4 regions of the Sideroxydans sp. CL21 genome follow, and region 1 is predicted to be linked to each of the others. Evidence: predicted binding sites of a transcription regulator. Region 1 holds the regulator's gene; each other region holds the start of a gene.

Region 1 (5,897 bases):
CACCACGTCTCTAACCGGGATGCTTACCAGCAAAGGCGACGAAGTGTACCTCTACGATGAGGTGCACATCGTGCGCCCTGCCACGGCCGACTCCCTCGAACAGGACTTCACCACCGATTACCTGCATGCCATCCCCGACCGCGACTTTGCCGAGACCGACCGGGCTGTGGTGATGAGCGACAAGTACAACGTCATCAATGCTGTCGGCATGCAACTCGATAACAAAGCGGGCACGGTCAAGCTGCTGTCGCACGTCAGAGCCACCCATGAGCCAATCCCGCACTAACGCCGCCGCGCTGTGCGGCCTGCTGCTCCTGATCTGGAGCGGCCTGCTGCACGCCGAAGATGCGGATCGCGACAAACCCATCCATCTGGAGTCGGATCGCGTCGTCGTCGATGACGTCAAGCAAGTCAGCGTGTTCGAGGGCGAAGTCGAACTCACCCAGGGAACGATCCGCATCCGGGCGGAAAAAGTCGTCGTGACGCAGGACAAACTGGGCTTCAAGCATTGCACCGCCACCGGACACCTCGCCAATTTCCGCCAGAAACAGGAAGGCACGGATCAGTACATGGAAGGTTACGGTGAACGAATCGTGTACGATACCCGTGCCGAGGTTGTCGATTTCTACGTGCACGCCCGCGTCAAGCGCGAACTGGACGATGTGCAGGGAGACCACATCGAGTACAGTACCCGTACCGAGGTGTTCAAGGTGTTTGGCGATCCCGCTCATGCCAACGACCCGAACAAGGGCCGCGTGCATGCGGTGATCCAGCCAAAAGCCGAAGAGAGCCCCGACAAACCCGCGCCCAAGAATGCGCCGCTCACCATCGAATCCAGCCCGACATTGACCAACGAAAAACCATGAGTGAACTCAGAACCGTCTCGCTGAACAAGCGCTATCGCGCCCGCACTGTAGTGCATGATGTATCGCTGTCCGTAAAAAGCGGCGAAGTGGTCGGGTTGCTGGGACCAAACGGTGCGGGCAAGACCACCAGCTTCTACATGATCGTCGGCCTGGTCGCTGCGGACGGCGGCGAGATATTCATCGACGACCAGGAAATCACGCACCTCCCCATCCATCGTCGCGCGCGCCTCGGTCTGGCCTATCTGCCGCAGGAAGCCTCCATTTTCCGCCGCCTGACCGTGACCGAAAACATCCGGGCCGTGCTGGAGTTGCAGGGTTATGCCGATGCCGAGATGGACCTGCGGCTGGAAGCGTTGCTGAACGATCTGCACATTACCCATATCCGCGACAATCCGGCCATCAGCCTGTCCGGCGGCGAACGGCGGCGGGTGGAAATCGCCCGTTCGCTGGCAACCGACCCGCGCTTCATCCTGCTCGACGAACCTTTCGCCGGGGTCGATCCCATCGCCGTGATCGACATCCAGAAGATCATCCGTTTCCTCAAGGAACGCGGTATCGGCGTACTCATTACGGACCATAACGTGCGCGAGACGCTGGGTATCTGCGACCGCGCTTACATTATCAACGCCGGTTCGGTAATGGCGGAGGGCAATCCCGACGAAATCATCTATAATGAGGGCGTGAGGAAGGTGTATTTGGGCGAACACTTCAAGCTGTAAAGATCAGGATAAAACCGCCACTCACCGAATAGCCACGATGAAACACTCTCTCCAACTCAGGCAATCCCAACAACTGATGCTCACGCCCCAGTTGCAGCAGGCCATCAAGCTGCTGCAACTTTCGACGCTGGAGATCAATCAGGAGACTGCGCGCCTGCTGGACGAGAATCCCTTCCTTGAGCGCGAGGACGACAGTACCAACCAGACCTATAGCGGCAACAGCAGCTCCGACATCCCCGCCCCTTCCGGCAGTACCGAAACGAGCAGCGCCCCTGCCGAAGCTGAATCACGCAAAGACGACGGCAACGAATGGCCCGAACCTACGTTCTCTTCATCGTCATCCTCGTCCGGCCCTGACGACGAGGACGACGGCTATTCCGAAGTCGCCGCCGAGAAACCCAGCATGCGTGAGCACTTGCTCTGGGAATTGAACATGAGCCAGATGGATCCGCGCGACAAGAAGATCATCGGACTACTCATCGACGCGCTGGACGAAAATGCCTACCTGTCGCAACCGTTGGAAGAAATTTTCGAACTGCTGCCGCCCGAACTGGACATTTCGCTGGACGATCTGGAAACGGCTCTGGTGCAGTTGCAATATCTGGATGCACCCGGTATCGGCGCACGCAACCTGAGCGAATGCCTGGCATTGCAACTGCGTGCCATGCCGGAAGATATACCGGGCCGCGATCTGGCATTGGCCATTGTCAGCGATCATCTGGACTTGCTGGCCGCGCGGGATTTCAGCAAATTGAAAAAGGCCCTGCGCTGCGACGATGACGCCTTGCGCTGCGCACAGGATCTGATCGTGCATCTGCAACCCAAACCCGGTTCGGCCTTCGAGCATCGTGCTGCGGACTATGTGGTGCCGGACGTACTGGTGGAACGCCACGGCGGCATCTGGCGCGCACGTTTGAATCCGGAAGCCATGCCGCGCCTGCGCATCAATCAGGTGTATGCCAACATCCTGCAACAGCGCAACGAGAAGAACGCGCAGGAAATGGCCGGGCAACTGCAGGAAGCGCGCTGGTTCATCAAAAACCTGCAGCAACGTTTCGAAACTATTTTGCGCGTATCGCAGGCCATCGTCGAAAGGCAGCGCCAGTTCTTCGAGCACGGTGACATCGCCATGCGCCCGCTGGTGCTGCGCGAGATCGCCGAACAACTCGAACTGCATGAATCCACCATTTCGCGCGTGACTACACAGAAGTTCATGCTCACCCCGCGCGGCATCTACGAATTCAAATACTTCTTCGGCAGCGGCCTTGCCACCGAAGCGGGCGGTGCGTGCTCATCCACCGCCATCCGTGCACTGATCAAGCAATTGGTCAGCGAGGAAGACGGGAAACACCCGCTCACCGACAGTCGCATGTCAGAAATCCTGGCACAGCAGGGCATTCTAGTCGCCCGCCGTACCGTGGCAAAATACCGCGAGGGGATGAACATCCTTCCGGTAAATCTTCGTAAATCACTCTAACCAAAAGGAGCAGGCCATGAACCTCAACCTCACAGGACGTCACCTCGAAATCACGCCGGCCATCCGCGAACATGTGCTCAGCAAACTGGACAAGGTCAAACGCCATTTCGACAACGTGATCGACATCAACGTGATCCTGTCTGTGGACAAGCTGGTGCAGAAAGCCGAAGCCAACGTCCATGTTTCCGGCAAAGCCATCTTCGCCGAAACCGAGGACAGCAACCTGTATGTGGCCATAGACGCACTGGTCGATTCGCTGGACCGCCAGGTGTTGAAACACAAGGAAAAGTACACCGCGCGTCGCCATGACGAAACCGGCAAGCAAAGCGCAGCAGACTGAAGCGATGCGGGGCAACCAGAAGTGGTTGCCCCGTTTTCTTGTTATGGTGAAATAGTATGAGCCTGATCAGCAAAATTCTAACCCCTGAATGTGTCCTGCTGGACAACGAGTCCACCAGCAAAAAACGCGTATTCGAACGTGTCGGCTTATTGTTCGAAAACACGCTCCATATCGGACGCAGCCAGGTGTTCGACAGCCTGTTCGCTCGCGAAAAACTAGGTTCCACCGGATTGGGGCAAGGAGTAGCCATCCCGCATGGCAGGGTGAAAGGTCTGCGCGAAGCTGCAGCTGCCTTCGTCAAAATGCAGAACCCCATCCCTTTCGACGCACCGGACGGATTGCCGGTGAGTTTCATTTTTGTGTTGCTCGTTCCCGAACGTGCAACCGACCTGCATCTGCAACTGTTGGGCGAATTGGCGCAGATGTTCTGCGACAAATCGTTCCGCGAAAAATTGCAGGCCACCGACGATACTGTCGCGATCCACAAACTCTTCGTCGACTGGCAGGGATAAGGAAATCCATATGGCTCAGGTCAACATCCAGCAACTCTTCGAGGACAAGCAGGAACGCCTGGGCCTGACCTGGGTGGGCGGCGCAAAGGGCGGTGACCGCATGCTTGAGAGCGAGATCGTCAACGCTTCCAACCGCGGCCTGATCGGCCACATGAATGTGATCCATCCGAACTGGGTACAGGTATTCAGCAGCACCGAACTCGATTATCTGCATGCGCTCTCGCCTTCCGATCTGGCCGTTACGCTGACGCAGTTGGAACAAAGCGAGCCTCTATGTCTGATCGTGGCGGGCGAGACCGAGATACCAAAGGGTCTGCTGGACTTCGCCAATCGCACCCATACCCCGTTGTTCCAGTCACCCTTGGGCAGCGTGCAACTGATGTGGATGATTCGCCACTACATCGTCAAGGGGCTGGCCGATTCGACCACGCGCCACGGCGTTTTTCTCGATGCGCTCGGCGTCGGCGTCATGATCACCGGCGACAGCGGCGTGGGCAAGAGCGAGCTGGCGCTGGAACTGATCACGCGCGGTAGCGGACTGGTGGCCGACGACATCACCGAGTTGTATCGCATCTCGCCGGAGACGCTGGAAGGACGCTGCCCGGAATTGTTGCGCGACTTCCTGGAAGTGCGCGGCCTGGGCATGCTCAACATTCGCACCATGTTCGGCGAGACAGCGGTGCGCCGCAAGAAGAGCCTCAAGCTGATCGTGCATCTTTATCGTCCGCCGCACGACGACCTTTCCAAACTGGAGCGCCTGCCGACTTCCGGCTTCGAGGAGATCATGGGCGTCAAAATCAGCAAGGTCGAGCTGCCCGTGATGGCAGGCCGCAACCTCGCCGTGCTGGTGGAAGCCGCGGCTCGCAACTTCGTGCTGCAGCAGCGCGGGATCAACACCATGCAGGAATTCATTTCGCGCCAGGAAATTCTGATGCGGGGGGCGTGACGTGCAGTTATTTTTGATCAGCGGCTTATCCGGTTCCGGCAAGAGCGTCGCGCTCAATGTGCTCGAAGACAGCGGATATTACTGCGTGGACAATCTGCCTGCCGAACTGCTGCATGTGCTGACGAACAACCTGAAACTGGCAGGCGTGCAAAAAGTCGCCGTCAGCGTCGATGTGCGCAGCGGCAACAGCGTCGTGCTGCTGCCGCAATACATCGAGAAACTCAAGCAGCAGGATATCGATGTGCATTTGCTGTTCCTCGACGCAAATAATGAGACGCTGGTCAAACGCTTCTCCGAAACACGCCGTCTGCATCCCCTGAGCGATGGCGTGAAGACGCTGCCGGAAAGCGTCACTCTGGAGCGCGAATTGCTGGCCGAGATTGCCAGCATCGGCCATCACATCGACACCAGCGACCTCAATGCCAACGCCTTGCGCGCTTGGATCAAACAGTTCATCGCGCTGGATCGCGCGCGCCTCACCCTGCTGTTCGAATCGTTCGCGTTCAAGAACGGCTTGCCGCTGGATGCCGATCTGGTTTTCGATGTGCGCTGCCTGCCCAACCCGCATTACGACCCTGTGTTGCGCCCTTACACCGGACGCGACAAGCCGGTGATCGATTTCCTGGATGGCACGCCGCTCGCGCAAAAGATGTATACCGACATCCGCAACTTCATCGAGAACTGGCTGCCCAGCTTCATCGCCGACAACCGCAGCTACCTCACCGTTGCCATCGGCTGTACCGGCGGACAGCATCGCTCGGTCTACTTCGCCGAAAAGCTGGCGCAACATTTCAAATCGCAGCAACAGGTCCTGCTGCGCCATCGCGAACTCACGCAACAAGCCTGACCGTGCTGCAACATATCAAGCCCGGCGACTACCTCACTTTGCTTGTCGGCGGCCTGTGTACCATTTGGATAACGGTTGCTGTCTGGTCCGGCGGACCGGCAGACAAGGCCCTGATCCGCAGCGGCGGCAAAGTATTTCTTGAAGTGCCGCTGTCGCGCGACCAGCAGATCGAAGTGCCCGGCCCGCTCGG
Region 2 (5,897 bases), 1.9 Mb from region 1:
TCTCGCAGCCTGTTGGAAAGCGTGATGCCCTGGCCGTTGTTGTTGATGCTCATCAACACCGCCATGTCCTTCTTGAGTCCGCCTATGCCAAGGTGCACGCCGTACACCAGTCCGTACAGCACTTGGGCGGCGTGCAGTTCGCCGCTGACCAGCTTGTCGCGCACCGCCGCCCACGACGCCTCTTTGGAAAGAGCGATCTTGATGCCGTATTTCTCGTCGAATTTCATCACCGAGGCGATCACCACCGACGCACAATCGGTGAGCGGAATAAAACCGATTTTGACTTCATTCAATTCGGGCGCATCCGAGCCGGCAATCCATGCGGATGACCGCGTTCCCATCGGCTCCTCGCCCGTGACTCCCGCTGCATCTGAATCCGCTCCCGATTCTTTCGCCAATTCCTGCCGGCCTGTCTTTTCGGGAACATGCACATTCGATGCAACTGTCATGTCATTTCCGCCAATTACCTTCTTTGTCCAGTCCATCACCCACCTCTATATTTGAATCCATGGCCCGAAAACGATAAAGGCATCCAACTTTGCCACCCGTAGCGGGACGCCTTTGCCCTTGATCGCCGATTCTCCGAACCACCGTCGACTTCTTGATATCCCACTCCTCGCAACTGTCATGCCAACCGTCAAGCGTGCGAACGTTTTTGATTGATCCACAGGATGGTATGTATCGAAGTTCCGCACGATATTCCATCAGGGCACGTAGCAATCGGTTCTAATACACAGATCTAGCAAAGATCAGGAACAGAATTTTCAAGCACTCAGTTCCTTGGCGAAAATGATCGCCTCGGCGATTTCCGCCATGCGCTTACCCTTGCTCATCGCCATGTTGCGCATCCGCTTGTAGGCCTCGGGCTCGCTGTAACCGTAATCGGCCATCAGGATCCCCTTGGCCCGGTCCACCAGCTTGCGCTCGGTCAGCTGGCTTTTCGCTTCCTTCAGCTCATCCCGCAAGCGCTTGTGTTCCAGAAAGCGGGCAGCGGCCACATGTATGATGCTGCTCAGATCTTCGCTCTGTATCGTATGCGCCACATAGGCGCTGACACCGGCGCGCATCGCTTCCTGGATACTCTGCTGGTCGTTCCTGGCACTCAACACGACCACCGGCTTTTCCAGCGTGGTGGACATCAGGCTGATCTGCTCAAGCGTGTCCCTCCCGGGCGCATTGGCATCCACGATGATCACATCCGCTGCGGCGGCTTGTATCGCGCTCTCGTCCACTTGCTCCCAGGCCAGAATCCCGACGACGGCGAATTCAGCCAGCTCAAGACTGGCCTTCAACCACGCCGCCCGATCCCTGACATCGTCTATGATTAGGATTCGTTTCAACTTGATCTCCCTATTTGCGATAAAAGGCAGCAATAAGCGAGCCAAGATGTGAGTACATGGTTTTAAAGGAGTTCACCGGAAATCGCCATTCCTCGTGCACTGGCAATGTGCACCACGCAATGTATTGGTGCGGCCAACAAGACAGGATCGCATGAACATAAAGAACAAAACCGGCTATCAGGAATCCTTGGCCATTGGCTCTATCGAGCACAATAGCTGTTGAATTGTCTGAATCAGAGAAAGGAATACGTCATGGCATTCGTGGTCGCGGCAACCTGGAAGGCAAAGCCTGGGGAAGAGGAGAGAATTCGCGAAGTCATCAGACTGGTGACGCCGCTGTCACGGAACGAGCCGGGGAACTTGTTCTATCAAGCCCAGGTTTCATCCCGGGATCCCGCGAAGTTCTTCCTGTACGAACAGTACACCGATGCACAGGCGTACGAAGATCATAAGGCCACCGAGTATTTCCGGACTCATGTACTCGGCTACGCCATTCACTACCTGGAGTCCCGCGAGGTCGAGACTTACGAAACGATCGAAGGCTGAAAACGTATCCATCTTGTTACGATGGAGCATAGCCTGAAGACAAACTGGCAAGACTGCTCATGAACAGTCATTGGAACAAACCCGCGCTCTGGTGCCTGAGCAAAAAACAGGTGGAGCAGCCCCGATTTCAACCGGGGCTGCTCTACCCCGCTTTCACGATCCGATCAGGGCCTGCATTTGTACATATCGAAAGTGCGCTTGCCGAATTCCTGCGACTCACCCTTCACGACCGTATCGGCACCCGCATCGACCGCATTGTTGCGTGCCATCTGCAGGAGGTTGGCTTCCACGTCGTCAGCACTGCGAGTGATAAATCCGACCTTGGCAAGAACGCTGACGGTGATCTTGCCTTTGGATTGGCATGCAGCGATCTGGTTGGCATCTGCTACCGAGACTCGTTCCGTCCCTTTTTTTACTTCGATAAAGCTGCTGGCGCATCCACTCAATCCGGCAACCAGCGGAACGATGGCGGCGGTTAATAGCATTCCTTTTGTAAATCGCATGATGCCTCCTGGTTTGTTTGGCAAGCTGTATCGTTTATTCAGTGTACTTTATATCCACATCATCTGCCATCTGCGGGCACTTGGGTACTGGAATGAATTGCAGGAGTAATTATCGATGAAACTGCACTTTCGGGAATGTTCCCGGAAATCAGCCAGTCCAAAGATTGTTGCCACAACGTTGTCTTGAAACGATCGTGGAAGAACGCAAAATGCCCGATACTTTCTTCGCCGATGGATTCGGGTGAGATGCGCACATGCACGCGTCGGCTGCTCGTGAAATAGGCAAGCAGGCGATCAAGCGCGGCCGGTGTACCAAAGGGATCGTCAGTCATTCCAATGGCAAGTATGTCCCCGGTCATTCCCGAAAAATGGGCAAGCGCATCGGGGGCAGATTCGGTCATTTTCAGATAGGACTCTTCAAGTCTGGCCGGCCGGAACGCCCATTCGTATGCCGCCGCCGCGGGAAGGTCTTCGTGCCAGCCCAGTGCCTTTGCCGGGAAATAGCCGAACAGCGTTGTCAGAACAGGCATCAATATGTGCCAACGCAGCCACATGGACAGTCTTTTGCCTCGTTCATAGTCCCGCCAATACGCATACTGTGCACCCACGGTAACGCAGCGCTCGACGCAGGTATTGTTTTTTGCCAGTCCCACCAACAAGCCGCCGATGCTATGTGCCACCACATGGACAGGTGTATCGATGTGGTTGTTGCGGGCCCATTGCAGCGCAGCATCGCAATCCAGCCGCCCCCAGTCCAGCTTCGAAATATTCTTGAATTCGCGCAAGCTTCCTCTGCGCGATTTCCCTATCCCACGATAATCGAAAGTCAGTACCGACATCCCGTTAGTGGCCAAGAATTGTGCATATCTGTGATAGTAGGATGCCTTGACTGCGGTTGCAGGATTAATAACGACGATAGCCCTGATTGGCAAGGTCGTATGCGTCCAATGATGGGCTGCAAGTTTGTAGCCATCAGTCGCGATCAGCGTGACAGGGGTAACTTGCACATTCTGCATGGCATTCCGGGGACTATTCAATTATTGCGTTCACTGATAATGACATATCCGACTTTCCATTGATGCTTCTGATCTTTCACGGCGTACCGATCCAAAAGCTATCATGAGTAAAGGCCTGGTCGCAATTCATACCCCGGCGAGCATCTATAGTTCGTTCGGTGGCAAGGCGTTCCGCCTATATTCCAAGTTGATTGAAGCCCCCGCCCGATAACGGTATAGTCCGCAAAACCTCAATCAAGGCATGAATATGGCTGCGCAAGATGTTCCGGAACATAAACTGAAACTGGCCGAAGTGCTGGATATGATGATTGTCGACGGCATGGTTGGAAAAGCCGAAGCTGAAACCCTCATCGCCGAACGCCGCCTCCATCGGCAAGACGTGCATCCGCTGGCAGTCATTTCGGATAAGCACTGGAAATCGCAAAAATCACCGCACCGTATCCTGACACTCGATGCCCTGACCGAATGGTTGGCAAAACATGTTGGCATGGAATACTTCCACATCGACCCGCTGAAGATCGACTTCTCCGACCTGACCGACCTGATGTCGATCGATTATGCGAACCGCTTCGCCATCATGCCGCTCCGTATCGAAGGCGGCGACCTGATCGTGGCAACTGCCGAGCCGTACCTGCGCGACTGGGAGAGTACTCTCAAACACACCTCGCGCAAGAATATCCGCCGCGTCATTTCTTCGCCCGCGGACATCAATCGCTACCTGGTCGAATTCTATAATCTTGCCCGTTCGGTGAAGAGCGCAACCAGGGCCACACCCAATGCGTCCAGCCCTGCCTCGTTCGAACAACTGGTTGAGCTCGGCAAGACCAACAAACAGTTCGATGCCAACGATCAGCACATCGTCCACATCGTGGACTGGTTGTGGCAATACGCATTCGATCAGCGCGCATCGGATATCCATATCGAACCGCGCCGCGATGTCGGCATCGTGCGCTTCCGCATTGATGGAGTTCTGCATCAAGTGCATCAACTCCCGATGTCCGTAGTCACCGCGATGACCAGCCGCATCAAACTGCTGGGACGCATGGACTTGATGGAGAAACGGCGGCCACAGGATGGGCGAGTCAAGACGCGAACCGAGGACGGACAGGAGATAGAGCTTCGGCTCTCCACCCTGCCCACCGCATTCGGCGAGAAGCTGGTGATGCGTATCTTCGACCCGGAAGTGCTGCTGCGCGATTTCTCCGAACTCGGCTTTTCCGACGACGACCGTGCGCGCTGGCAATACATGACCTCGCAACCCAACGGCATCATCCTCGTCACCGGTCCCACCGGCTCGGGCAAGACCACCACGCTGTATTCCACGCTCAAGCATCTGGCGACTCCCGAGGTGAACGTGTGCACACTGGAAGACCCCATCGAAATGGTTGAGCCCGCGTTCAACCAGATGCAGATACAGACGGGACTTGACCTGACTTTTGCCGAAGGCGTGCGCGCGCTGATGCGGCAGGATCCGGATATCATCATGGTGGGCGAGATACGCGATCTGGAGACCGCCGAGATGGCGATCCAGGCTGCGCTGACCGGCCACCTGGTGCTCTCCACTTTGCACACCAACGACGCGCCGTCCGCCATCACCCGCCTGCTCGATCTTGGCGTGCCGTACTACCTGATCAACGCGACCCTGCTTGGCATCATGGCGCAGCGTCTTGTGCGTACGCTGTGCCCGCATTGCAAGCAACCGATACCCATGCCCGAAAACGATAACGATGTGTGGGATCATCTGGTCGCCCCCTGGAAAGCCGCCAGGCCGGCCCAATTGCAAACTCCTCAAGGTTGTCTGGAATGCCGCAAGACCGGCTATTCCGGACGCATCGGCATCTATGAGATACTGCTCATGTCGCCCGCATTGCGCAGAATCATCAGCAAGGAGACTGACATTGCCGCGTTGCGCGACCAGGCCAACCGCGAGGGCATGAAACCGCTGCGCATCTCGGGTGCACAAAAAGTCGCGGCCGGACTCACCACTTTGGAAGAAGTACTGAAAGTTGCCCCGCCCGCAGATTGATCGAAATCATTCATTTAAGAAAAAAGGAACAACTAATGACACTAGCTGAACTCAACCAGCGTTTCGCCATCGGCAACCACGTGCAGTTCAAGGAGATCGCCGCGGGCATGATCGTTGCCGAAGTCGCCAACCAGCACGCGCTCGCCAACATCGTATTGCAGGGTGCGCATATCGCCACCTTCCAGCCGCGCGGCGAGGAACCTGTGATCTGGCTGTCACCCTATGCCAAGTTCGCACCCGGGAAATCCATCCGTGGCGGTGTACCGATCTGCTGGCCCTGGTTCGGCCCGCACAAATCCGACAGCAAATTGCCCGGACACGGATTTGCCCGCACAGTACCGTGGGAAGTATTGGAAACAAAAGCCTTGCCGGACGGCTCGACTTTCCTGCGTTTTGGTCTCATCGAAAGTGAAACCACCCGTGCGCAATGGCCCCACGCTTCCACAGTGCAACTTGCAGTCACCGT
Region 3 (5,897 bases), 2.3 Mb from region 1:
GGCATGCGGCGAGCGCGGTTCGCCGTTGAAAAAGCGGCGCAGACCGAAGCGCCCTGCCAGCTTCCCTTCAGCGGGAACGATGAAAGCCAGGTCTGTATCCTGCGCAGGACGCCAGTGGCGCTTAAGTTCCTTGATGGCAGATATCTCGCGCTCGGCGCGGGCCAGGTCGGCCGCCGATAGTTCTACCTTGCTCTTGTCCTTAAGCGTGACTCGCTGTTCCGGGTAATTCTTTGGATTGACCACAAAAGATTCTGGTTTCGTTTCGCTGCCAATCTTGACGCTTAGTTCATGCGAACCCGGAGTCATGTCAAGCGGCAGACCGACCACCGCGTACCATTGGTCGTGATCGGATGTAACAAGGACAGGCTGGTCACCCAACCACGTTTGCGGTTTGTCGGCGCCATTTGAAGTGCTGCCGAGCGGAACAATCGCAATACCGCCGGGCACGTTGGAGGCGTTGGGGAGGCTTGCATGTGCCAGCAGGGGCCAAGCCAGAACCAGCAGATTGAGCCGGCGGCAGATACGGAGCGTGATGGCAGTAAGTGTGTGCATGATTCCTTCTTGCGGGGCTACCGTCCGGCCGATTGGGCGCAATCATTTCAACGGGAGCTTCTGAACCCTATTTTGCCACTTCGACAGGGAATTCGCCGATTTTTCACGTCCTCTTAACATCCGGTAAAAGCGAAAGGGGTAGGATTTGGACAGCCATAACAATCCTCCTCGGGCGAGTTGTGGTCAGGCAGGTCAGCGGTGTTTGCGTCATCCTGATCTGCCGACTCACCCCATTGCACCTGCTCACGGCACCACCGAAAACAACTGCGGCTGCACTTTCCTGTAACCGTTCAGTTGCTGCACGGTGAGCGGTGTAAGCTCCCTGATTGCCACCCATATCTGCAAAGGATGTTGTGACGGTTTGGCGAGGGCGACTTTCAATGCCGCCCACGCAGCCCAGTCGATCTGCGGCATGCGTTCGCGAGTCCCTGCCGGCAAGCTGGCTGCGGTCTTCGCCAGACTGCCCAACAGTTGCAGCGTCTGTGCGCGGGTGATGCGGCTCGCAAAGAATTCTTCCTCGTTGATCTCATCGGTCAGGATCATGATGTCCAGCGCGATCTTTTCCATCAGTCCAAGCAGGGTTCCGGTCAGCATGTGTGTCCCTTTGTGTTGATGGCGTCGCGCAGCAACAATGCAACGTGAACAGGCCGGCGATCCACGCCTTCGCGTATCTGGTGGCGACAGGAAAATCCGTTGGCGAGGATGGTGGCGTCGGGCGCAGCGCGTAGCGCAGGCAGCAAATCCAGTTCTGCCATTTTCATTGAAATGTCGGCGTGCTCCGACTCCAGCCCGAAGCTGCCCGCCATGCCGCAACAACTCGCCTCGATGAATTCGAACTCGAATTCAGGGATCAGGCGCAAAACTTTGCGCAGGGATTTCATCGCGCCGACCGCTTTCTGGTGGCAATGCCCATGTACCAAAGTCTTGCGGTGCGGCAGCGCTTTGAGTTCGAGCGTAAAGCGTTTGCGGTCGTGTTCCCGCGCGATGAACTCCTCGAACAGATAGACCTGCTTCGACAGCGCCACCGCTTCTTCACCCAAGCCAAGCTTCAGGTGATCGTCGCGCAAGGACAGTATGCACGACGGTTCCAATCCAACAATGGGCGTGCCTGCAGCCAATGCAGGACGCAATGCCGCCTGCAGTCGGCGCGCTTCATGCCGTGCTTTTTCAACCTGCCCCAATGAAAGATAAGTACGGCCGCAACACAAGGCACGGTTTGCTTCCTGATCGTCCGGTAGCGCTTGCAGGGTAATGACGCGATAACCTGCAGCAGTGAGGACTTCGTGCGCAGCTTCAGCAATCTCAGGCTCGAAATGCAACGCAAACGTATCGACAAACAAGATGACATCCCGGTCGCCTGCTTCGGGGGCACTGCTTATGGATGGCGCGCTATAGCCTGCAACTGCGGGTTCCGGCAATTGGCGCCTGGCAGCAATACCAAAGAAGAATTCTCCCAGCTGTGCCAGCCACAAGAAGCGATTGCGCCAACGGATCAGACTGCGCAACGTCCGGCGATAACGCAACCAGCGCGGCAAACCCGCCACCAGCCAATCCCGATGCGACACCCCTCTCAGCTCATTGCTCTGGGCCTGATACTCGATCTTGATGGCGGCCATATCCACCTGATTGGCGCACTCGCGTTTGCAACCTTTACAACCTACGCAGAGTTCCATCGCGGCAGCCAGCCGCGGATCAGCAAAGGCATTGTCGCCAAACTCGCCGTTCAGCGCGGCTTTGAGCACCACCACCCTGCCGCCCGGCGAATGCGTGGCATTGCCGGTAGCTCGGAAGCTGGGGCACATCACGCCCTTGGGCGTGCGCTGGCAGAGTTTGTCGCTGATGCACACTGCCACTGCTTTGGCGAAATTGCCGCCTGTCGCGGGAATGCCCGCATAGGCATCACCCTGCCCCGCTGTCTCATAAGAAGACCAGTCAAGATGATGTTTCATTCGATCAAGGCTGACAGCGCATTCAGCGCCGAATACAGGGTCGGGACATGTTCGGCGTCCTGTACACTGATACAACTCAGCGCATGAGCCAGCAACTCGTCTCCCTCATCGCTGTCATCCATCTCCAGAATCAAGCGTCCGATGCTGCTGGCGACCAGGTTGGTGATGCGCCGGTTCTCGCCAAATACTTTGGCTGTGCCGATGGCGTTGGCGATGAGATTGCTCGCCGTCTGATAGGGATTCGGTTCAGGCTTGCCCATACGTCACTCCTGCACTTCCGTGGCCGCGTAATTCTTCAGCCGCTGTTCTGCATTGACACCCAATATCTTGAGCATCCAGGGCGGCGGCGAATTCGACATCGCCTGCTGAAACTGGGCAATCACTTCTTCCGCAGTGCCGCCTTCCGGACGTTTGATCGGATAGATATTGGCGCGAATGATCTTGGCGGCAGCGGGTCCGCCGACAGAAACGATGTACACCACATGGCAATCGCCAATGATTTGCGCGCGGAACGCATTCTTGTCCTCGGCGAAATCCGCTTCCAGCGCAGAGCGGATACCGATCAGGCGGCTGTCGGTCGCGGATACCTGGTACACCAGGAAGCGCAGGCATGAGCCGAAGTGTCCGCTCAGGGTCATGCCGATATCGGATGCAATCGCCACCCGCACGGAGTCGGGCAAGTCGCCATCGTTGTAGGGCAGCACATCGGGCAGTTCTTCGTCCGCTTCCGCATCGCCCCACAAGATGCGCACCGCGAGTTTCATCGCTTCCAGGCCGATGCCGATGTCCTCGCCGTCTTCTTCGCCGTCCAGGCTACCCAGACCGGTCTTCAGGTCGGTGACAGTAAAGGTGCGCAAAATTTCGGTGTCCAATTTTTCGCCCAGCTTTTCCTGCAGCACATCGATCAACTGCGGCAAGGTGGTATTGGGTAACGAGCGTGCCGCCAATGCCACACGCAGAGCGGCTTCCCGGGTAATCAGTTCTGTCTGTTGCATTGCATCGTCTCCTTGAATCACCAGTGGCGTTGCATTTACAGAGTGCAAGTACAGTGCCAGCGCTTGCACACATAAAATCCGTGTGTTGCTCAACATGCTGATCAGAAAGGAAACTTGATTCGTACAGTCAGGTATGGACGCGCTAAAACGCCCCACAAATTTGCTCTACCACCCATCCCCGCGAAGCCCGATTCGGCATTTTGTCGCCTTCGCCACAAGCCCGGGCAACTGTCATGTGCCGTTTACAACAGTGGAGCGCAACATCCAGATGTGAGCCTTATAAAACAATATATTAGAGGAACTATCCGATCGGGCACGCTGTTTGCTCATATCCAGCCAGACCTTACCGGAGGACACATCGTGCAACTACCTGTTATCAACAATACTGCAAGCGTCCCTCACCCCAACCCTCTCCCAGAGGGCGAGGGAGCAAACGAGGCGCTGCGCGCAACTTCCAAATCCAGCGGCTGTTCCGCCGGATCGTGCGGCTCAACCGACGACCAGATGGGCCATCTGCCGGAGCATATCCGCCAGAAGGTGTTCAACCATCCCTGCTATTCCGAAGAAGCGCATCACTACTTTGCTCGCATGCATGTGGCGGTCGCGCCTGCTTGCAACATCCAGTGCAATTACTGCAACCGCAAGTACGACTGTGCCAACGAGTCGCGTCCGGGTGTTGTTTCCGAATTGCACCATCCGGTACAGGCAGTAAAGAAAGTCTTGGCTGTCGCCGCAACCATTCCACAAATGACGGTGCTGGGCATTGCCGGCCCCGGTGATCCTTTGGCCAACCCCGAGCGCACATTTGAAACTTTCCGCATGCTGTCCGAGCAGGCACCGGACATCAAGCTGTGTGTTTCGACCAACGGCCTGTCGCTGCCCGAGCAGGTCGAGCAGTTGTCGCAGTACAACATTGACCACGTGACCATCACCATCAACTGCGTCGATCCTGATGTGGGCGCGCAGATCTATCCGTGGATCTTCTGGAAGAACAAGCGCATCAAGGGACGCGAGGGTGCAGCCATCCTCATCGAGCAGCAACAGAAGGGACTGGAAATGCTGGTGGCCAAGGGCATCCTGGTCAAAGTGAATTCGGTGATGATTCCCGGCGTGAACGATCAACATCTGGCCGAAGTCTCGAAGATCGTCAAAGCCAAGGGCGCTTTCCTGCACAACGTGATGCCGCTGATCTCCGAAGCCGAGCATGGCACCTACTACGGCCTGACCGGCCAGCGCGGACCGACCCATGACGAGCTGCAGGCGTTGCAGGATGCCTGTTCCGGCGACATGAACATGATGCGCCACTGTCGTCAGTGCCGTGCCGATGCAGTCGGGCTGCTGGGCGAGGATAGAGGCTCCGAGTTCACCATGGACAAGATCGAAGAAATGGACATCAACTATCCGGAAGCGATGAAGATGCGCGCCGAGGTGCATGCCGCCATCAACGAAGAACTGGAAAGCAAACGACTGGCCAAGGAAACCAAGGTACAGCTGGTCAGCATCCAGGGCGTCCAGAAGAAAGAAGTCACGCGTCCGGTGTTGATGGCGGTCGCCACCAAGGGCGGCGGCGTGATCAACGAGCACTTCGGCCATGCCAGCGAATTCCTGATCTACGAAGCGTCGTCGGAAGGAGTGCGTTTCATCGGCCACCGCAAGACCACGCCTTACTGCGAAGGCGGTGATACCTGCGGCGACGGCGAGAGCGCGCTGGACAAGACACTCAAGGTGCTGGCCGGTTGCGAAGCCGTACTGTGCAGCAAGGTCGGCTACGAACCCTGGGGGCCGCTGGAAGCAGCAGGTATCCAGCCCAACGGCGAGCATGCAATGGAAGCCATAGAGGAAGCTGTACTCAAGGTGTACGAAGAGATGCGCGTGGCGGGCAAGCTGGAGCCGAAATTGGAAGCACAGAAGGTGGCTTGAGGTTGGCATCCGTACCAAAAGTGTCCCTCATCCTCATTCCCTCTCCCACCGGGAGAAGGGTTGGGACGAGGGAACACTCGATCAGTGAAGCATATTGAACAAGGAGCGCATCATGGCACTCGAAATCATCGAATCCTGCGTCAACTGTTGGGCATGCGAACCGCTGTGCCCGAGCAAGGCGATCTACGAAGCAAAGCCGACTTTCCTGATCGACCCTGACAAGTGCACCGAATGTGCGGGCGATTTCGAGGACCCGCAGTGCGCCACCATCTGTCCGATCGAAGGCGCGATCCTCAACGAGGACGGCGAGCCGATGAACCCGCCCGGCTCGCTTACCGGCATCCCGCTGCAAAAACTGGCGGCCTGAGAAAACTCGGTCATGGCCACCGTCGTCTTCTACGAAAAACCCGGTTGCGGCAACAACACCAAGCAAAAGGTGTGGTTGGCCGCATCGGGTCATACCGTGCTGGCGAAGAACCTG
Region 4 (5,897 bases), 2.3 Mb from region 1:
CATCGGCAAGGCTGGCATTGGCGGCCACCTGCTCCAGCACGCTCCAGCCTTGCTCCCAGCCGTAGCCTTGCAGCAGCGTATCCACCAGCATGGGGGCATAGCCGACTTTGGACGGGATCGGCAAAACGACATGGCCGCTGTAAGCCGGTGCAGCCAGCGACTTCCAGTCGGTCGGCACCGGCAATCCCAGCCGCTGCAACTCGGCGGGGTGGTAGGCCATGCCGTAACCGGCCGTTTCGCTGGCGACGTAATAGCCATCGGGATCCGATATCTGGAAACCGCCGATCTTTTTCGGGAGGCCACCCAAATCGATATCCAGTTTGCGGAATGCACCTTCCTTGGCCAGCACCGCGAAATTGCGCTGGGCCGGCGTCCAGTACACGTCCACGGCACTGTGCGGCTGGTGCAAGTACGTCATCGCATCGCGCGATTGCCGCCACAGGATCTCCAGACGGTATTGCGGATACGCTTGTTCGAATGCCGCCTCGAATTGCGTGATGACTTCCTGCGGGTAGCTGGACAGTACGACCACCTTTTCAGTTGCGCTGGCGAGTTGCGACATCAGCAGCAGGCAGGCGGTCAGGATCCATTTGATTTGCGTCATGGCTATGCTCCTAGAATTTGAAGGTGGCGTTGGCGAAGTAATTGCGGCCTTCCATCGGGTAGCCCTCGACCAGCATGTAGTTCTTGTCCAGCAGGTTGTTGACGCCGAATTCGGCAGACCATGCCTGGTTGAATTGGTACATGCCCTTGAGATTGGCGATGCCGAAACCGCCGGCAAGCCTTTTGCCGTCGGAGGAACTGTAGCGCGACGAGTCCGCTTCCACGCTGCCGAGTATGCTCAACGGCGCGCTGGCCTGCCACTTGGTATAGGCAAACAGCTTGCGGTTCGGCACATCGGTAAGAATGATGTTCGGGTTGCTCACGTTGGTGCGAATGAGCAGGGTGTAGTTGGCACCGATCTCCACGGTCTCAGTCAGCGTGTTGGTGACTCCGAGTTCCGTGCCCTTGGTGCGCACATTGCCGGCGTTCTGCATCTGCGTGCAGACCGTGGCGGTAGCGCCGCACAGCGTGACAGGCGTGATCGCCACGGCCTGGATCATGTTCTGCACGTCGTAGTAGAACACCGCCGCATCGAACCTCGTTTTTGGAGCGACCAGGCCGGAGGCGCCGAGTTCATAGTTGGTTGAGGTCTCAGTCTGTAATGCGGCATTCGGTATCGCCGTACCAAGGCGGTAGGAGTATCTGTCCTTGATGGTCGGGAAGCGGCTCTTGCGCGAAACGGTGGCGTGAATTTCGTCGGTGGCGGAGGCCTGGTAGAACAGTCCGAGCTGGGGGTTCCAGGCGGACGTATTGTCTTTCTGGAAATCGACGATCTGGCCGGCCAGGTAGTTTTGCGCCTGAATGGTGTTTCGCGCATCACGGCTCACCCCGGCTACCAGGTCAAGTTTGCTGGCAAGGTGCTGGGTATCTTCCACACCGAACGAAGTAGTCTGATCCTTGAAGTGCTGGATCGGATTGCCGAGGTTATGTTCGCGATGGATGTCTTCCTTTAAATGGGCGGCCATTTTTAGTGTGTTGCTTTCCATCGGCTTGGTGCCGAACTCCGCACTGAGCCCGTCGCTGTAATCGTCATACCAGCTCTGGTAGAACGGGAACGCACTGAGTGTAGTGTAGGTACCGTTGCTGAAGTTCTGGATCGAGTTCTGGAACTTGTCGTAATAGGCCCGCACCTTGAGATAGGAGTTATCGCCGATGCCGGTACGGGAGATCAGGTACAGGCTTTCCTTGTTCCAGTAAGGCCACTGCCAGAATTTCGCGCTGTTGGTGGTCGGTGTGTCGGTGCCTGCATAGACTGGATCTCCTTTTTGCCCTTGCTGGTTGATGTAGTTGACCGTGTATTCATCACCAGCTCGCGGCGTCCAGCCGAATTTCAGATTGATCTTTTTGTCGCGGTTATAGGAGTTGTCGCGGTTGCCGCCATTTTCATACTTGGTCGGCTGGAAATCACCGGAGAGCTGATACTGGTTTTTGTCCAGAAACGATGTGCCGACCTGCCAGTACCAGGTGCCGTGATTTCCACCGGCGTTGGCGTCGGTATGGAATCCGTTGTAACCCAGTCCCTTGTTCAGGTACAAACCGGCAGTGACGTCGCCTTCAAGTTCCTTGCCCGGTTTGCGGCTGACCAGATTGATCGCGCCGCCCAGTGCATTGGGACCGTACAGCACGGAACTGAACCCTTTGGATACTTCTATCGCGGCCAGATCGAACGTGTTGAAACGGCCCAGATCGACATAGCCATCGTAGGACACATATACCGGGATGCCATCCACAAACACCGGTACCTGGCGCAGATCGAAACCGCGTATCGTCGCCATTTGCTCGTTGCGCGGGCCGCCGTCGGTCATCGTCACGCCCGGTAGCAGATTGAGCGCCTTACCGACTGTTTCGCGATTGAATGTGCGCATCTCTTCCTGATCGATGGTTGTTGTTGTACTCGACGCGGCGTCAGAACTGGGTGCAGATACCAGTACCTCGCCTAGGCTAAATGTCTCCGCTGATGCAGAATGGGCGCAGGCAAGCATGCAAGCCAGCCATAGCGGTCTTAGTGTCCAATTGGTTTTCATTTCGGGCCCCTTTGTATTAAGTGATTTGGTTATGTAAATTAGTACATAACGTAAACGCATCCCAGCAAGTGGCGTGCCAGCAAGGCAGAAATCGCCGGACTCGTTGTTTCGTTAATATTGCGTTAAGGGTGGGGGTATTTTGATGGGCTGCAGGTTTGTAACGAACTCACCAATTTGTACAGAAAGCTACAAGGCAGGGCGTTTCAAGGTTGTGCATGCACCTGACGGGACTGGCCGGAATCAGCTATAGACATGGGATGAGTATGGGTGTTGCCTGTTGTGGCATCGCTTTTGCTCCCCGTTAGGTGGCACAAGGTATAACGTGTGAGGACAACATGGCTCAATCGATTGCAGAAAAGAAAACCGGAAGCGGAGTCGTTTCCAAACTGAAGATCGCCAAGGGCCGACGCTGGGACCACCTGGAATTGCTGGAGCGTATCGACGCGACAGGTTCCATCACGGCGGCGGCAGGCGCCATGGGCATGAGTTACAAGGCCGCCTGGGAAGCGGTGGAAGCGATCAACAATCTTTCCGAGCAGCCGCTGGTGGAACGCAAGACCGGCGGTTCGAAGGGCGGAGGAACGACGCTCACCAACTATGGCCGCCGGGTGGCGGGAGCGTACAGGCGCCTGGAGCAGGAGCGCGAGCAGGTGCTCAAAAAACTGGCGGAAGTGATGGACGACTTTGATCAGTATTACCACTTGATAAGGAGATTCGACATGAAGACGAGTGCACGCAATCAGTTTCTGGGAAAAATAAAAAGCATCAAGCTTGGAGCAGTCAACTCTGAAGTCGTGATGGACATCGGCGGCGGCGATTCGATTGCTGCAGTGATCACCAACGAGAGTGTGGAACATCTCGGATTGAAAGTCGGCACGGAGGCCTATGCGATGATCAAGGCGCCCTGGGTGATCGTGACCACTTCGGAAGGATTCAAGACCAGCGCGCGCAACGAGTTGCACGGTACGGTGGTGCGCTGCCAGGAAGGTGCGGTGAACGGCGAGGTCATCATAGAACTGGCAGGAGGCAAGACCGTCGCGGCCATCATCACCAACGACAGCATCAAGTCCCTGGGGCTCAAGGACGGCGTAAAGGCTTGTGCACTGATCAAGGCTTCGCACGTTATCCTTGCAGTCAATGCTTAAGGGGCAAGGAATGGTATCGAATAAATCTGGCTGGCTGGTTGCGCTTGGGTTGTTGTTGGCTATGGTGGTCCGGCCGGTAGTAGCAGGCGAAGTCAATGCCGCCGTGGCGGCCAATTTTGCGGTGCCGATGCAGCAGATCGTCGAACTGTTCCAGAAAGAGAGCGGGCATACGGTGAAGGTGAGCCTAGGTTCCAGCGGCAAATTCTATTCGCAGATCAAGCAGGGCGCGCCGTTCGATGTGTTCCTGTCCGCGGACGAGAAGAATCCCAGGCTGCTGGAAGAGGAAGGGCTGACCGTTCCCAACTCGCGTTTCGTCTATGCCTTTGGCAAGCTGGTGCTGTGGAGCGCGCAGCCGGGTTATGTCGATGACAAGGGAGCCGTGCTGGGCAAGGGCAGTTACAAAAAGCTGGCTTACGCCGACCCCAAGCTGGCCCCCTACGGTTTCGCCGCGAAAGAAACGCTGGAAACACTCGGGTTGTGGGATGCCGTGCAGGGCAAACTCGTGACGGGCGAAAGCATCGCGCAGACCTACCAGTTCGCAGCGACGGGGAATGCCGAGCTGGCCTTCATTGCGCTGTCGCAGATCACCAGGGATGGAAAGGTGAGCGAAGGTTCCTGGTGGCTGGTGCCGGCATCTATGTACAGTCCCATCAGCCAGAGCGCAGTGCTGTTGAGTTCCGCAAAGGACAAGGTTGCGGCGCAGGATTTCCTTAATTTCCTGAAAAGCGATAAAGCCGTGGCGATCATACGCAGCTTTGGCTATGACTTGCATTGAGGTGAAGTCTTCATGACCGCGTTGGATCCCGACGACCTGCAGGCTGTTTGGCTGACGCTCAAGCTGGCGGGTGTCGTCACGCTGTTGCTGTTGTTTGTCGCCACGCCGCTGGCGTGGTGGCTGGCGCACAGCCGCAAGTGGTACAAGGGCGCGGTGGCAGCGCTGGTGGCATTGCCGCTGGTATTGCCGCCGACAGTGCTCGGCTTTTACCTGCTGTTGCTGATGGGGCCGCATGGTATCGTGGGCGAGCTGACCGCAGCCTTGCATATCGGTGCGTTGCCGTTCACCTTCACCGGCTTGGTGATCGGTTCGGTGCTGTTCTCGATGCCTTTTGCGGTACAGCCCATCCAGAACGCGTTCGAGGCGATGGGCAAGCGCCCGCTGGAAGTAGCCGCCACCTTGCGTGCAGGCAGGTGGGATCGCTTCTTCAGCGTGGCCTTGCCGCTGGCGCGTCCGGGTTTCCTCACCGCGATCATCCTCGCCTTCGCGCACACGGTCGGCGAATTCGGCGTGGTGCTGATGCTGGGCGGCAACATCCCCGGCGAGACGCGCGTGCTCTCGGTTGCCATCTACAATCATGTCGAGGCGATGGAATACAGTGCAGCGCAGTGGCTTGCGGGTGGCATGGTGCTGTTCTCGTTCATCGTGTTGCTCTCGCTGTATCTCACGGGCGGCAAGTCGTGGAAAGTGGCGCGATGAACGCGAAAGCGGCGGGCGAGATCCAGGTATGTTTCAAGTTGCAACTGGAAAGCTTCTTACTGGATGCCGACTTCAGCGCGCCTGCGGTCGGCGTCACCGCCTTGTTCGGCGCCTCCGGTTCCGGCAAGACTACCCTGCTGCGCTGCATCGCCGGATTGGAACGTGCTACCGGCACGCTGCATGTGAACGGCGATACCTGGCAGGACGAAACGATATTTGAGCCTGTCCACAAACGCCCGCTTGGTTATGTGTTCCAGGAAGCCAGCCTGTTTCCGCACCTTTCGGTGCGCGCCAATCTGGAATATGGACTCAGGCGCATTCCTTTGTCTGAACGAAAAGTGCCGCTGGAGCAAGTGGTGGAATGGCTGGGTCTGGGGCGCCTCATTGAGCGCGGCGATCCGGCAAGACTCTCCGGCGGTGAGCGCCAGCGCGTTGCCATCGGTCGTGCGCTGCTCACCAGCCCGCGCATCCTGTTGATGGACGAGCCGCTCTCGGCACTCGACGCCAACAGCAAACAGGAAATCCTGCCGTATCTGGAACGTCTGCATCGCGACCTGGAGATCCCCGTGCTCTATGTCAGCCACGCCATGGATGAAGTGGCGCGACTGGCCGACCATCTGGTGCTGCTCGATCAGGGGCGCGTGATTGCCA

The links. The regulator sigma-54, encoded in region 1, starts transcription at its own class of promoters, with help from an activator protein. The targets are predictions, from matches to a motif close to TGGCACNNTTCCTGCT.
Region 2: a site for sigma-54 is predicted at 1,369-1,384, ahead of QOY30_RS10665 (ANTAR domain-containing response regulator). Genes of this name have one in related genera too.
Region 3: a site for sigma-54 is predicted at 3,808-3,823, ahead of nifB (nitrogenase cofactor biosynthesis protein NifB). Genes of this name have one in related genera too.
Region 4: a site for sigma-54 is predicted at 2,908-2,923, ahead of QOY30_RS12715 (TOBE domain-containing protein). Genes of this name have one in related genera too.

The regions. Positions count from the first base shown of each region.
Region 1 is NZ_LR699166.1:435,395-441,291, reverse strand. Features, by position in the region: gene lptC (LPS export ABC transporter periplasmic protein LptC) at 1-286, shown strand, start outside; gene lptA (lipopolysaccharide transport periplasmic protein LptA) at 267-866, shown strand; gene lptB (LPS export ABC transporter ATP-binding protein) at 863-1,585, shown strand; gene QOY30_RS02185 (RNA polymerase factor sigma-54) at 1,623-3,062, shown strand; gene hpf (ribosome hibernation-promoting factor, HPF/YfiA family) at 3,079-3,402, shown strand; gene QOY30_RS02175 (PTS sugar transporter subunit IIA) at 3,459-3,914, shown strand; gene hprK (HPr(Ser) kinase/phosphatase) at 3,925-4,860, shown strand; gene rapZ (RNase adapter RapZ) at 4,862-5,707, shown strand; gene QOY30_RS02160 (NusG domain II-containing protein) at 5,710-5,897, shown strand, end outside.
Region 2 is NZ_LR699166.1:2,291,360-2,297,256, forward strand. Features, by position in the region: gene QOY30_RS10660 (CmpA/NrtA family ABC transporter substrate-binding protein) at 1-449, opposite strand, end outside; gene QOY30_RS10665 (ANTAR domain-containing response regulator) at 765-1,340, opposite strand; gene QOY30_RS10670 (putative quinol monooxygenase) at 1,593-1,886, shown strand; gene QOY30_RS10675 (DUF4156 domain-containing protein) at 2,051-2,389, opposite strand; gene QOY30_RS10680 (alpha/beta hydrolase family protein) at 2,449-3,405, opposite strand; gene tfpB (type IV pilus assembly ATPase TfpB) at 3,647-5,431, shown strand; gene QOY30_RS10690 (D-hexose-6-phosphate mutarotase) at 5,467-5,897, shown strand, end outside.
Region 3 is NZ_LR699166.1:2,769,264-2,775,160, forward strand. Features, by position in the region: gene QOY30_RS12970 (peptidoglycan DD-metalloendopeptidase family protein) at 1-552, opposite strand, end outside; gene QOY30_RS12975 (ribonuclease HepT family protein) at 796-1,146, opposite strand; gene QOY30_RS12980 ((Fe-S)-binding protein) at 1,140-2,501, opposite strand; gene QOY30_RS12985 (hypothetical protein) at 2,498-2,761, opposite strand; gene QOY30_RS12990 (dinitrogenase iron-molybdenum cofactor biosynthesis protein) at 2,765-3,496, opposite strand; gene nifB (nitrogenase cofactor biosynthesis protein NifB) at 3,857-5,416, shown strand; gene QOY30_RS13000 (4Fe-4S dicluster domain-containing protein) at 5,529-5,783, shown strand; gene QOY30_RS13005 (ArsC/Spx/MgsR family protein) at 5,796-5,897, shown strand, end outside.
Region 4 is NZ_LR699166.1:2,716,106-2,722,002, reverse strand. Features, by position in the region: gene QOY30_RS12725 (ABC transporter substrate-binding protein) at 1-604, opposite strand, end outside; gene QOY30_RS12720 (TonB-dependent receptor plug domain-containing protein) at 615-2,627, opposite strand; gene QOY30_RS12715 (TOBE domain-containing protein) at 2,963-3,772, shown strand; gene modA (molybdate ABC transporter substrate-binding protein) at 3,783-4,547, shown strand; gene modB (molybdate ABC transporter permease subunit) at 4,560-5,246, shown strand; gene modC (molybdenum ABC transporter ATP-binding protein) at 5,243-5,897, shown strand, end outside.